2 regions of the Pantoea phyllosphaerae genome follow, and region 2 is predicted to be linked to the other one. Evidence: predicted binding sites of a transcription regulator. Region 2 holds the regulator's gene; the other holds the start of a gene.
The links. The regulator Fur, encoded in region 2, represses iron uptake genes when iron is present. The targets are predictions, from matches to a motif close to ATAATAATGAGAACNACTATCAA.
Positions count from the first base shown of each region.

Region 1: efeU (iron uptake transporter permease EfeU) is a predicted target of Fur. The motif match lies at 4,007-4,029, and genes of this name have one in related genera.

Region 1 is NZ_JBPFDE010000005.1:267,215-273,448, reverse strand. Features, by position in the region: gene phoH (phosphate starvation-inducible protein PhoH) at 1-212, opposite strand, end outside; gene efeB (iron uptake transporter deferrochelatase/peroxidase subunit) at 719-1,993, opposite strand; gene efeO (iron uptake system protein EfeO) at 1,995-3,116, opposite strand; gene efeU (iron uptake transporter permease EfeU) at 3,121-3,954, opposite strand; gene putP (sodium/proline symporter PutP) at 4,133-5,617, opposite strand; gene putA (trifunctional transcriptional regulator/proline dehydrogenase/L-glutamate gamma-semialdehyde dehydrogenase) at 6,069-6,234, shown strand, end outside.
Region 2 is NZ_JBPFDE010000003.1:32,282-38,515, reverse strand. Features, by position in the region: gene glnS (glutamine--tRNA ligase) at 1-530, shown strand, start outside; gene ACR6A7_RS05550 (hypothetical protein) at 768-1,163, shown strand; gene fur (ferric iron uptake transcriptional regulator) at 1,224-1,667, opposite strand; gene fldA (flavodoxin FldA) at 2,022-2,552, opposite strand; gene ybfE (LexA regulated protein) at 2,687-2,962, opposite strand; gene ybfF (esterase) at 3,118-3,882, opposite strand; gene seqA (replication initiation negative regulator SeqA) at 4,133-4,684, shown strand; gene pgm (phosphoglucomutase (alpha-D-glucose-1,6-bisphosphate-dependent)) at 4,710-6,234, shown strand, end outside.

The sequences.
Region 1 (6,234 bases), on a different contig from region 2:
ATGGCCTGGAGATAGTGCGCCTGAGCATCGTTTCTGGCGGCAACTGGCGAACGATCGCGCACGTCGCGCGCCATGCCGATGGCATCCAGCCCACTCATCTGCACTAGCGAAGTGACCGATTCTTCTTCGCGCTGACGATGACTACGAGAGTCACTACGAAGCACCCTTCTGGCTTCACGACGCGCTTTGATCACTGCTTTCTGTCTTCCCATAGTCGCACCTTACAGTTGGTTTCATTTCCCGCGTTGGGCCGCTGCCCGCCACGATTAACTGAACGCTTTAGAGGTTTGATTGGCTTCCTTTCGAGCCATGACGTACCGTTGATAAAGATGTGTCGCCGCACCGAAGCGCAGAGGCACACCGGTAAAATCGAAGATCGAGAAACAATTTGATAAAGAAGAAGAGGCTGTCGAAGGCGCGCATGCCCTCGCTGAGGAGTGTGGAACCTGAGGTAAAGCTGTCTGTCCTGTAAAGGACCTTCCCATGCGCGACTCCAGTCTGCGAACCAACACGCTTATCCATTAAACTGCACTAATTTTAACAGAGTTGGCAACATTAATTTTACGACTATGCCCAGAATTCAGAAATAACAGTCGCTGGCAGGCAGGCAAAAGCAGCATTTCTTATGGCAATCAAGGGATTAGATTTTCAGGCGGGAAACAACTATTTTGCACGGCGCGCAGAAACCGCGCCGCCGATGCGGCGGCGCAGGGTGTCGTCAGGCTTCCAGCAGCGGCTGCGCCAGATAGTGCTCAGGGTCGGGAACGCCCGGTAAAACAAAGAAGTAGCCGCCGCCGACGGGACGCACATACTCCTCCAGCGCTTCGCCATTCAGCCGCTTCTGTACGGTGATAAAGCCTTTTTCCAGGTCGTGCTGATAGCAGACGAACAGCAGCCCCATATCGAGCTGCCCCGATGCGGTGGTGCCCGCCGAATAGCTGTAGCCGCGGCGCAGCATCAGGCTGCTCTCTGTCTCGGGCGTGCGCGGGTTGGCGAGGCGGATATGGGCGTCGAGCGCGATAACCTCGCCATCGGGATCTTTCGTATAATCCGGCACGTCACGCTCGTGCTGCATGCCCAGCGGCGCACCGCTCAGCTTGTCGCGGCCGAAAATTGCCTGCTGTTCGCCGAGCGGCGTGCGGTCCCACATCTCTACGCGGAAGCGGATAATCCGCGCCGCCTGATAGCAGCCTCGGCGCGCCCACGCTGGCTCATCCTGATCGGCCGTTACCCACAGCAGCTTATCCATCAGCGGCTTATTCTGCGTGTCGGGATTGGCCGTGCCATCCTTGAAGCCCAGCAGGTTAATGGGCGTCTCTTTCCCCTGGCTGCGCGCGGCGTGATCGGCGATAAAGCCTTCGCGCCGCCAGCGCACGCCCAGCAGATCGGGCGTATATTTCACGATATCGCGCAGCGCATGGATGACCGTGTCCTGGGTGTTGGCGCAGATCTGCAGCAGCAGATCGCCATGGCACTGGGCAGCATCCAGCGAATCGTTGGGAAAGCGCGTCATGCTTTGCAGCTTCTTCGGTTTCAGCGCCTGCAGGCCGAAACGCGCATCGAACAGCGACGCGCCTACCGACACTGTGATCGTCAGGTTGTCCGGCGCGATCTCAGCGCCCAGAATGCCTGAATCCATTGGCGGCAGCTTAGGGTTAGTCACCGCCGGTGCCGGGCCCCCGCGGGTCAGAAAAGCGATACGGGCGGTAAGCAGCTGAAACAGGCGCATCAGATCGGCCTTATCGCTGGCCAGCACGTCAAAGGCCACCAGCATCATCGACGCCTGCTGCGGCGTGAGAATACCTGCCTGATGCTCACCGTAGAAGGGTTGCACCTGACGTCGCGCGTCAGGTGCAACCGTACCGGGAGAGAAGCTGTCAGCCGCCGCGTGGAACGGGCAGCCGCCGCTCACAGCGGCCGCGCCGCCCAGCAGTCCCAGCCCTTTTAACAGGCGCCGCCTTGCAGGCTGCGCCTCATCCTGTTGACGACTCATATCAATCGAGACCTAAAGTACCGCGCAGTAAAGAGAGATCCTCCGCCAATGCGGTAACCGGCCCTTTCAGGGCATTGCGATCCGCACTGGTGAGTTTCTCGTAGGAGGCGAAGCCCTCTCCCTCGCGATACTTGCCGAGAATGGCATCGACTTTTTTGAAGTTGCCATCGACTTTCGCCAGCAGCTGCGGATTCGCCTGCTGCAGTTGCGGACGCAGCAGATCGACAATCTTTTGTGCGCCGTCGATATTCGCCTGGAAATCCCACAGGTCGGTGCGGCTGTAGCGATCCTCTTCGCCGGAGATTTTGCTGGAGGCGATCTCTTCGATCAGGCCCGCCGCGCCGCCGACTACTTTCACCGGCGGGAACGCCAGCTCGCTGATGCGGGTCTGCAAATCCTGCACGTCGCGGTTGAGCTGGGTGGCGTAGCCCTCCATGCCTTTGGTGCTGTTATCGCTGAACAGCGCTTTCTCCAGGCGGTGGAAACCGGTGAACTTCGGATCTTCCGCTTTCTTTTCGTAATCGTCTTCGCGCGCGTCGATGCTGCCGTCAAGATCGGAGAAGAGCTCGGCGATAGGCTCGATACGCTCGTAGTGCTGACGGGTCGGCGCATAGAGCGCTCGCGCTTTCTCGATATCGCCCGCTTTCACTGCATGGGTAAAGGCTTCGGTGCTTGACGCCAGCTGCGCCACTTCCTGCGTGACCCAGGCTTTATAGGCGGTGATGGGACCGGCCAGCGCCAGCACGTCAGATTTGCCCGCTTTTGCGGCTGGCGACGCCTCGCCCTGCACGGTCAGTTTGCCTTTTGGATTACTCAGCAGGCCGCAGGTCATCTCATACTCGCCCGGCTCAAGGTTGGCGGTGAGCTTCTGGCTAAAACCCGGCGCGATATTTTCGCGCTCCTCCACCACCAGCACGCCTTTCAAAATCTCCCACTCCAGCGCTTTCTGGCTGTTGTTCTTGATCAGAAACTGGGTTTTGCCTGGCTTGACCGTGAGCTGCATCGGCTCGCACTGGGTATCCGTCACGCTGACGGCGACCTGCGGAATATCGGCGGCCGCAGCGGTTCCCGTCAGCGCCAGCAGCGAAGCCAGCAGGGTTTTGCGGCGAAAGCGAATCATCATAGAGTTATCCCTGTTTAGTCGAGAGTTGGCGCGCCGGACGCGCCGGCAGTAAAAACAGCAGCAGCGCCGGAATAAGATAGAGAAAATAGGCCGCCACTTCGCTGACGCTCGGCGTCTCCTGATAGCCCAGCACGCCCTCAAGCAGCGTGCCCGCCAGCGAATGGGTGGAGAGCACGTTGCTCAGGTCGAAAGCGACAGTCTGAAAATGGTTCCACAGGCCCGCCTCATGGAAGGCACGCACAGCGCCCGCCGCCAGCCCGGCGGCGACGAACAGAATAAACAGGCTGCTCCAGCGGAAGAAGTGCGCCATATTCAGGCGCACGCCGCCCCAGTAGAGCAGCATACCGAGCACCACCGCCGTCGCCAGCCCGAGAACGGCGCCCACCGGCGGCGCGTAGCCGACATCCTGGGTAAAGGCCGCCAGCAGAAAGAACACCGACTCCAGCCCTTCGCGCGCAACGGCGAGAAACACCATCAGCACCAGCGCCAGCCCGCCGCGCCCGCTCTGATTCAGCGCCTGATCGACCGCCTGCTCAAGCTGCACGCGCATATTGCGCGCCACTTTGCGCATCCAGAACACCATGGAGGTCAGGATCGCCACCGCGACCACAGCCACAATGCCCTCGAACAGCTCCTGCTGTTTTTGCGGAAATTCGCCGGTGGTCTGGTTGATGATAATGCCGAGCGCCAGGCAGAGCGCCGCCGCGATAACTACGCCCGCCCACAGCGCGGGAAACCAGCGCGAACGGCCGGTACGCTTCAGATAGCTGGCGATCAGGCTGACGATCAGCGCCGCTTCCAGCCCCTCGCGCAGCATAATAAGAAAGGGAACAAACATCGCCGACCTCGTGAATGTTAAGCAGCGTCAATCGCAGGTAAAGTTAGGTAAAATGCGAACGATACCGATTATCATTATCGCGGAGGAAAAAACAAGTAATGCAGCGAAATTATTTCTGGACTGAAGACACAAAAAAGCCCGCTCCCATACGGAAAGCGGGCTTGTATGTTGTAATGAATTATTTAGTCAGGTATTCCGCCTCGGCCGCGTCGAAGCGCTGCTGCGCAGCGGCGGACGGCTCGCGGCCCAGCAGGCTAAAGAGCACGATGGCGATGCTGGAGAAGGCGAAGCCCGGAATGATTTCATACAGGCCCAGCCAGCCGAACTGCTTCCAGATCAGCACCGTCGCCGCGCCGATAACCATGCCCGCCAGCGCGCCGTTGCGCGTCATGCGCTTCCAGCAGACGCCGAACAGCACCACCGGACCAAAGGCGGCGCCGAAACCGGCCCAGGCGTAGCTTACCAGTCCGAGCACGCGGTTATCCGGGTTCGAAGCGAGTGCAATGGCGATCAGCGCCACCAGCAGCACCATGGCGCGGCCAAACCACACCAGCTCTTTCTGGCTGGCGTTTTTGCGCAGGAAGCCTTTATAGAGATCTTCGGTCAGCGCGCTGGAGCAGACCAGCAGCTGACAGCTGAGGGTCGACATTACCGCCGCCAGGATGGCCGAGAGCAGAACGCCGGCGATCCACGGGTTGAACAGAATGCGCGCCAGCTCGATAAAGACGCGCTCGCCGTTGCCGCTGACGTTCGCCGCCTGCTCCGGGTGATTCTGGAAGTAGGCGATGCCAAAGAAGCCGACCGCCACCGCGCCCGCCAGGCAGAGCACCATCCACGCCATGCCGATGCGGCGCGCGGTGCGGATCGAGCGATGCGAATCCGCCGCCATAAAGCGCGCCAGGATGTGCGGCTGGCCAAAGTAGCCCAGTCCCCAGCCCAGCAGCGAAATCACCGCGATGAAATCGAGCCCCTTCAGCATATTGAGGTTTTCAATGCTTTTCGCCTCGATCACCGCCAGCGAGTCGTCCAGTCCGCCAACGGCGACAATCACGATAATCGGCGTCAGGATCAGCGCAAAAATCATCAGGCTCGCCTGCACGGTATCAGTCCAGCTCACCGCCAGGAACCCACCCACCAAGGTATAAAGAATGGTCGCCGCCGCGCCGGCCCACAGTGCGGTTTCATAGCTCATGCCGAAGGTGCTTTCAAACAGGCGCGCGCCCGCCACCACGCCCGAGGCGCAATAGATGGTGAAGAAGATCAGGATCACCAGCGCAGAGATGACGCGCAGGATTTTACTTTTATCTTCGAAGCGGCTGGTAAAGAAATCGGGCAATGTCAGGGCGTTGTCATGGTGCTCAGTCTGCACGCGCAGCCGCCCCGCGACGATCTTCCAGTTCAACCAGGCGCCGATCGTCAGGCCGATGGCGATCCAGCTTTCTGAAATGCCAGAGAGAAAAATCGCGCCCGGCAGCCCCATCAGCAGCCAGCCGCTCATATCAGACGCGCCCGCCGACAGCGCGGTGACCACGCTGCCCAGGCTGCGGCCCCCCAGAATGTAATCGTCGAAGTTTTTAGTAGAACGGTAGGCCACGAACCCTATCAGCACCATCCCAAGGATATAAATAACAAAAGTCACCAGCATCGGTGTGCTTACACTCATTCGTCTCTCCACTTTATAGTTGATTTCCCGAGAGAAACCGCACGCTGTGGCCTCGCCGGAACGGGACGGGCCGCAGGTTTTTTTCCAGATTCAGGCGTCTGCGCTTTCCTGAGGCGCGGTATCCTGCCGGAAAGGCGCGATGCGCACAATGGATTTAACACAGGCCTTACAGCGATTTCACCTGTTAATCACGTAATTTTGTTAACAGGTTGCACTCGCTCACAGTTCCACAGTTGCACCCCGGCAAACCTCCGTCAATGCAGTAAGTTAGCGCTGCGCAATTGTGGCGAGATTCTTGCAGCAAGTTCCATGCCGCCTTTTAAGGCGTTAACAAATTAATCATTAAAAAGGCTGTTAAGCCGGTCACACTTAACACGGTTGCACAAAGTTGCAACATCAGAGATAGTGCTGGCCACGCAGTATGAGCGCTAAAGACAGGAGCAGACAGGTCATGGGCACGACAACAATGGGGGTGAAGCTGGATGAGGCCACCCGCGAACGCATTAAACTGGCGGCACAGAAGGTTGACCGCACGCCGCACTGGCTAATTAAACAGGCGATTTTTAACTACCTCGGTCAGCTGGAGAGCGGCGACGCCCTGCCGGAGATCCCTGTGA
Region 2 (6,234 bases):
ACGTGCCGTTTGGCCGTGAGGTCTGGATCGATCGCGCTGACTTCCGCGAAGAAGCCAATAAGCAGTACAAACGTCTGGTGCTGGGCAAAGAGGTGCGTCTGCGCAACGCCTACGTGATCCGTGCCGAGCGCGTGGCAAAAGATGAAGAGGGGAATATCACCTGCATCTACTGCACTTGCGACGTCGATACCCTGAGCAAAGATCCGGCTGACGGCCGCAAGGTAAAAGGCGTGATCCACTGGGTCTCCGCCGACCATGCGCTGCCGGCGGAATTCCGCCTTTACGATCGCCTGTTCAGCGTGCCGAACCCTGGTGCGGAAGAGGATTTCCTGACCACCATCAATCCGAACTCGCTGGAGATTCGTCAGGGGTTTGTCGAGCCAGGCTTACAGAACGCCAGCCCGGAAGCGCCTTATCAGTTTGAGCGTGAAGGCTACTTCTGTGCCGACAGCCGATATTCGCGTCCGAACCAGCTGGTGTTTAACCGCACCGTGGGCCTGCGCGACACTTGGGCGAAAATCGGCGAGTAATTTTTTCGCATTCGGCTTGATATGCATTTACGACAGGGCGAGCAATCGCCCTTTTTTATATCTGCAATTAGCGGCAAGACCATTTTTTGTTATGTAACAATCCATTATCTCTTGTCAGACCAGACTGGGAGTTGTCTGAGTTAACGAAAATTAATCAATTTCCAGATGTGAATTTCATTTTTTCAGGTAGGCTATTCGCTCTTTGAAGAGGCTATGCGGGCATAAAAAGGAAAAATGATGACAGCTCTTGGTCAGGAAGCAAAACACAGCGTGGTAGTTTTACATCAGTTAATCGAACGTATATTCAATCAGCCTTCAGGCGAAGACGATACCTTCGATCTGCTGCTCTCGCACTTCCATCCCGATTTCCGCATGGTCACACCCCAGGGGCGACTGCTCGATTTGAATCAAACTGAAGCGTTGTTTCGGCAGCTGCAGGGGCGTCGCGAAGGCATGCGCATCGCCACCAGCGAACACGCGGTGATCTCTCAGAGCAAAGATGAGATCACTATTCAGTATCGCGAGCTGCAGATGATGAACGGCAGCGATCAGGCGCGCATTTCGCTGGCGATCCTCGACTGCACTACCTCAATCCCCCGCTGGCGCTACCTGCACGAAACGCTGGTCGCCTGACGGCCATAAAAAAAGCCGGTACATAGACCGGCTTATAGCATTACTGCATAGCACACATTTTTACTGATCGTGGAGCGTTTCGTCTTCGCGGCAATCGCCCAGCGAGCAGTGTCCATAGAGATAAAGGCTATGGTTCGTCAGCTTGATGCCGTGACGGGTAGCAATATCTCGCTGGCGTGATTCGATTGATTCATCGCTGAATTCGATGACTTTGCCGCAGTCGAGGCAGATCAGGTGATCGTGATGATGCTGCTGGGTCAGTTCGAAAACCGATTTTCCACCTTCGAAGTTATGACGCGTAACGATGCCCGCATCGTCAAACTGATTCAGTACGCGATAAACGGTAGCCAGACCAATCTCTTCGCCCATATCAATCAGGCGTTTATACAGATCTTCCGCGCTGACGTGATGGCACTGAGGTTCCTGAAGCACTTCCAGAATTTTCAGTCTGGGCAGCGTGACTTTCAGGCCAGCCTTCTTTAATGCGGTATTGTTGTCAGTCATGCGGATATTGTCCTGTTACTTTGCTGGTTACTTGAGGCGCCTTGCCTTGAATGTCGTTCGGTGTCTATTCTCATTTGCGTCTCATTATAGAGGCGAAGTTTTGAAATGAAAACCGAGGGAAACGCCTGAAATCAACACGGGCTGTAAGAAGAAGCGTAACGGCGCCGGGCGGAGAAATGCAGGAGGTTCGTTATCATCTCGCTAACTTCCTGACCTCGCGGAAGAAATAAGCAGATAACCGATGTGGGTATTGTACAGAATCAGAGATAAAAGTTAAAAATCTGTAGCTATTATTTCTATAGGAAAAACCATTAACTCAATGTGAGCCAGCGCCCACATTGAGTATGTGGCTAATCAGGCGTCGATGATGGCCTGCAGCTGCAGCTCATCGTGAATCTGCTTAACCCAGGCTTCGACGCGCTGGTTGGTTAGTTCCGGCTGACGATCTTCGTCAATCGCCAGGCCAAGGAAGTGTTTGTCATCCGCCAGACCTTTAGAGGCTTCGAAGTGGTAGCCTTCGGTCGGCCAGTGGCCGACGATCACCGCGCCGTTCGGCTCGATGATGTCGCGAATCGTGCCCATCGCGTCGCAGAAATACTCTGCATAGTCTTCCTGATCGCCACAGCCGAACAGTGCGACCAGCTTGCCGTTGAAATCGATCTCCTCCAGCGTCGGGAAGAAGTCGTCCCAGTCGCACTGCGCTTCGCCGTAGTACCAGGTTGGAATGCCCAACAGCAGGATATCGAACGCCTCGAGATCTTCTTTCGTGCTCTTGGCAATGTCATGCACTTCCGCAACCTCTTTGCCCAGCTGTTTCTGGATCATTTTTGCAATGTTTTCGGTGTTGCCGGTATCGCTGCCAAAGAAGATGCCTACGATTGCCATGGAGTAAATAACCTCTTAAATCCTGATGATGAGTGCATGCGCAGAGCGCACAATTAAGCGAATGATAGCAGAGCGGGCAAAAGGGCGGAACTCGAAAAGCCGCTCCATTTGCTTCTGCGTGCGCTTTACGCTATTCAGCCCAGTTTGAGTTGCGCCAGCAGCATTTGTTCAATCAGTTCGCTGCGGCTGATGTTGCGCTGCTCAGCCAGGGTGTTTAACGCATCCACGGCTTCGCTGGTCATTTTGAGTTCGACACGACGCAGCCCGCGCACCTTGTCACGTTTCAGTTGATTGCGCTTATTGATGCGCAGCTGTTCATCACGCGAGAGCGGACTGGTTTTCGGTCGACCGGGCCGACGCTCGTTTGCAAACAGATCCAGCGTAGTGCGGTCAGTGTGTTCTTTTGCCATGGGTTAGTAAAACTAGCGGCGCGAGCAGGCGCGTTTATAACGAAATGGGCCATTACCGCGGCAAAAAAATAGGCAGCGGCAAAATTTAGCGCGCCATCATACTCCAGCCGAAGTGATGACGCCAATGGTAAACCGCGAACGGCAAGCTTTTGCTTTTAAAGCGCAAAAAAGCGGCGGACGCTGCGCAATACGGCATCAGGTTTCTCGGCGTGCACCCAGTGGCCGGCGCCGCTGATGACGTGCGCATGTGCCGCAGGAAACTGACGCAGCAGCGCATCGCGATGCTGGTTGTCGAGATAGGGCGAGTCGCCGCCGCGTATAAAGAGCGCGGGATGCGGCCAGGGCGGCACCGCTTCCCAGCCAGATATTGTAGCGTAATTTTCCCATAGCGCCGGAACGTTGAAGCGCCACTCGCCATCCTGAAACGATTTGAGAATAAACTGGATGACGCCTTCTTCTTTTATATGGGCGCGCATCACCTGCGCGGCCTCGCTGCGCTGGCGCACACCTGCGGCGCTAACGGCGCGGATGGCGGCGAAAATCTCGTCGTGGCGTCGCGTCTGATAATCCACCGGCGCGATGTCGATCATCACCAGCCTCTCCAGGCGCTGCGGCGCCAGCGCGCTCATCGCCATGGCGATTTTTCCGCCCATTGAGTGGCCAATAACGGCGGCACGATCGATCTGATGCGCATCCAGGGTGTCGAGCATATCCTGCGCCATGGCGCGATAGCTCATCTCGTCGGCACGCGGCGACAGGCCGTGGTTGCGCACGTCCACCTGTAGCAGCGGGCCTGCGTCTTTCAGGCCGCGCGCCAGCACGCCGAGGTTATCCAGACTGCCGAACAAGCCGTGAATTAACAGGATGGGTAAGGAATCAGCGATTGATTGGTCAGTTTGCAGACGAGCATTTAAAATCATGGCAAAGTTCTTAAGATGGGGACCTTGGGTTAGGTTATCATGCTTTCACCTTTCCAGGCGCGAGGATGCGGCAGGCTTTAGGGCATATTCCGACTTTTGCCGTATGCGCGTGCGAAGGCTATCAGCCCGCCTGGATTTAACTTTATAATCCTTATGTTAGAACCCGCCCGCTCCGCGAACAACCGAGTGTTGCAACGGCGTTTTTCAGGCTGGCGTGGTTCTGTCACGAGTCGAAACCGTACGGAAAAAGATGAAAACGATCGAAGTTGACGAAGACCTCTACCGCTATATCGCCAGCCACACGCAACATATCGGCGAAAGCGCCTCTGACATTTTACGGCGGATGCTAAAATTTAATGCCGGTCAAAGTGCGCCTGCGGCAGCGGCGCCGTTAGCCGCTGGCGATGCGGCGCAGAAAACGATCCAGCCTGTGCGCGCGGAAAACCGCCCGCAGGATCGCGTGCGCGCTGTGCGTGAGCTGCTGCTGTCCGACGAATATGCCGAACAGAAGAAAGCGGTCAATCGCTTTATGATGGTTCTCTCAACGCTCTATCGTCTTGATCCTTCAGCGTTTGCTGAAGCCACTGCATCGCTGCAGGGCCGTACTCGCGTCTATTTTGCGGGCGACGAGCAAACGCTGTTGCAAAATGGCACCCATACTAAGCCGAAGCATGTCCCCGGCACGCCGTACTGGGTGATCACCAATACCAATACCGGCCGTAAATGCAGCATGGTGGAACACATCATGGTCTCAATGCAGTTCCCGCAGGAGCTGGCAGAGAAAGTTTGCGGCACCATTTAAACTGAAGCGTCAGGGAGAAGCGCCAATGGCCAGTCACCCCCGTGCCGGGCAACCCGCCCAGCAGAGCGATTTGATTAACGTTGCACAGTTAACATCACAGTATTATGTCCTGCAGCCCGACGTGGCGAATCCGGACCATGCGGTGAAATTCGGCACCTCCGGGCATCGCGGCAGCGCAGGACGCCAGAGCTTTAACGAGCAGCATATCCTGGCGATCGCACAGGCTATCGCGGAAGAGCGCAAGAAAAACGGCATTACCGGACCCTGCTATGTCGGTAAAGATACGCATGCGCTCTCTGAGCCAGCGATTTTGTCGGTGCTGGAAGTGCTGGCCGCCAACGGCGTAGACGTCATCGTGCAGCAGGACAACGGCTACACGCCGACGCCGGCTATCTCCAACGCTATCCTTGAGCATAACAAGCAGGGCGGCGCGCAGGCGGACGGTATCGTGATTACACCGTCGCACAACCCGCCGGAAGATGGCGGCATCAAGTACAACCCGCCGAACGGCGGCCCGGCCGACACCAACGTCACCAAAGTGGTCGAAGACCGCGCCAACCAGCTGATCAAAGCGGGCCTGCAAGAGGTCAAACGTCTGCCGCTGGATCAGGCATGGGCCAGCGGTCGCATCGTCGAAAAAGATCTGATCCAGCCTTACGTAGAAGGGCTGGCGCAGGTGATCGACTTTGCCGCTATCCAGAAAGCGGGCCTGAAGCTGGGCGTCGATCCGCTAGGCGGCTCTGGTATGGAATACTGGAAGCGCATCGCCGAGCACTATCAGCTCGATCTGACCATCGTCAACGACGCCATCGACCAGACTTTCCGCTTTATGCATCTGGATAAAGACGGTGTGGTGCGCATGGACTGCTCCTCCGAATGCGCCATGGCGGGCCTGCTGGCCTATAAAGACAAGTTCGATCTGGCGTTCGGCAATGACCCGGACTATGACCGTCACGGCATCGTTACGCCAGCGGGCCTGATGAATCCGAACCACTACCTGGCTGTGGCAATCAACTACCTGTTCCAGCATCGTCCGCAGTGGGGCAAAGAGGTCGCCGTCGGCAAAACGCTGGTTTCCAGCGCGATGATCGACCGCGTGGTTAACGATATCGGCCGCAAGCTGGTGGAAGTGCCGGTGGGCTTTAAGTGGTTTGTTGACGGCCTGTTTGACGGCAGCTTCGGCTTCGGCGGCGAAGAGAGCGCGGGCGCCTCTTTCCTGCGTTTCGACGGCTCCGCCTGGTCGACCGACAAAGACGGCATTATTCTCTGCCTGCTGGCGGCGGAAATCACCGCAGTCACCGGCAAGAACCCGCAGCAGCACTATGACGAGCTGGCTGCACGCTTCGGCGCGCCGAGCTACAACCGTCTGCAGGCGCCTGCGACCTCTGCACAGAAAGCGGCGCTGTCGAAGCTGTCGCCGGAGATGGTCAGCGCCGACACCCTGGCGGGCGATCCCATCACTGCGCGCCTGACGGCGGCGCCGGGCAACGGCGCCTCTATCGGCGGTCTGAAAGTGATGACGGAAAACGGCTGGTTCGCTGCGCGTCCGT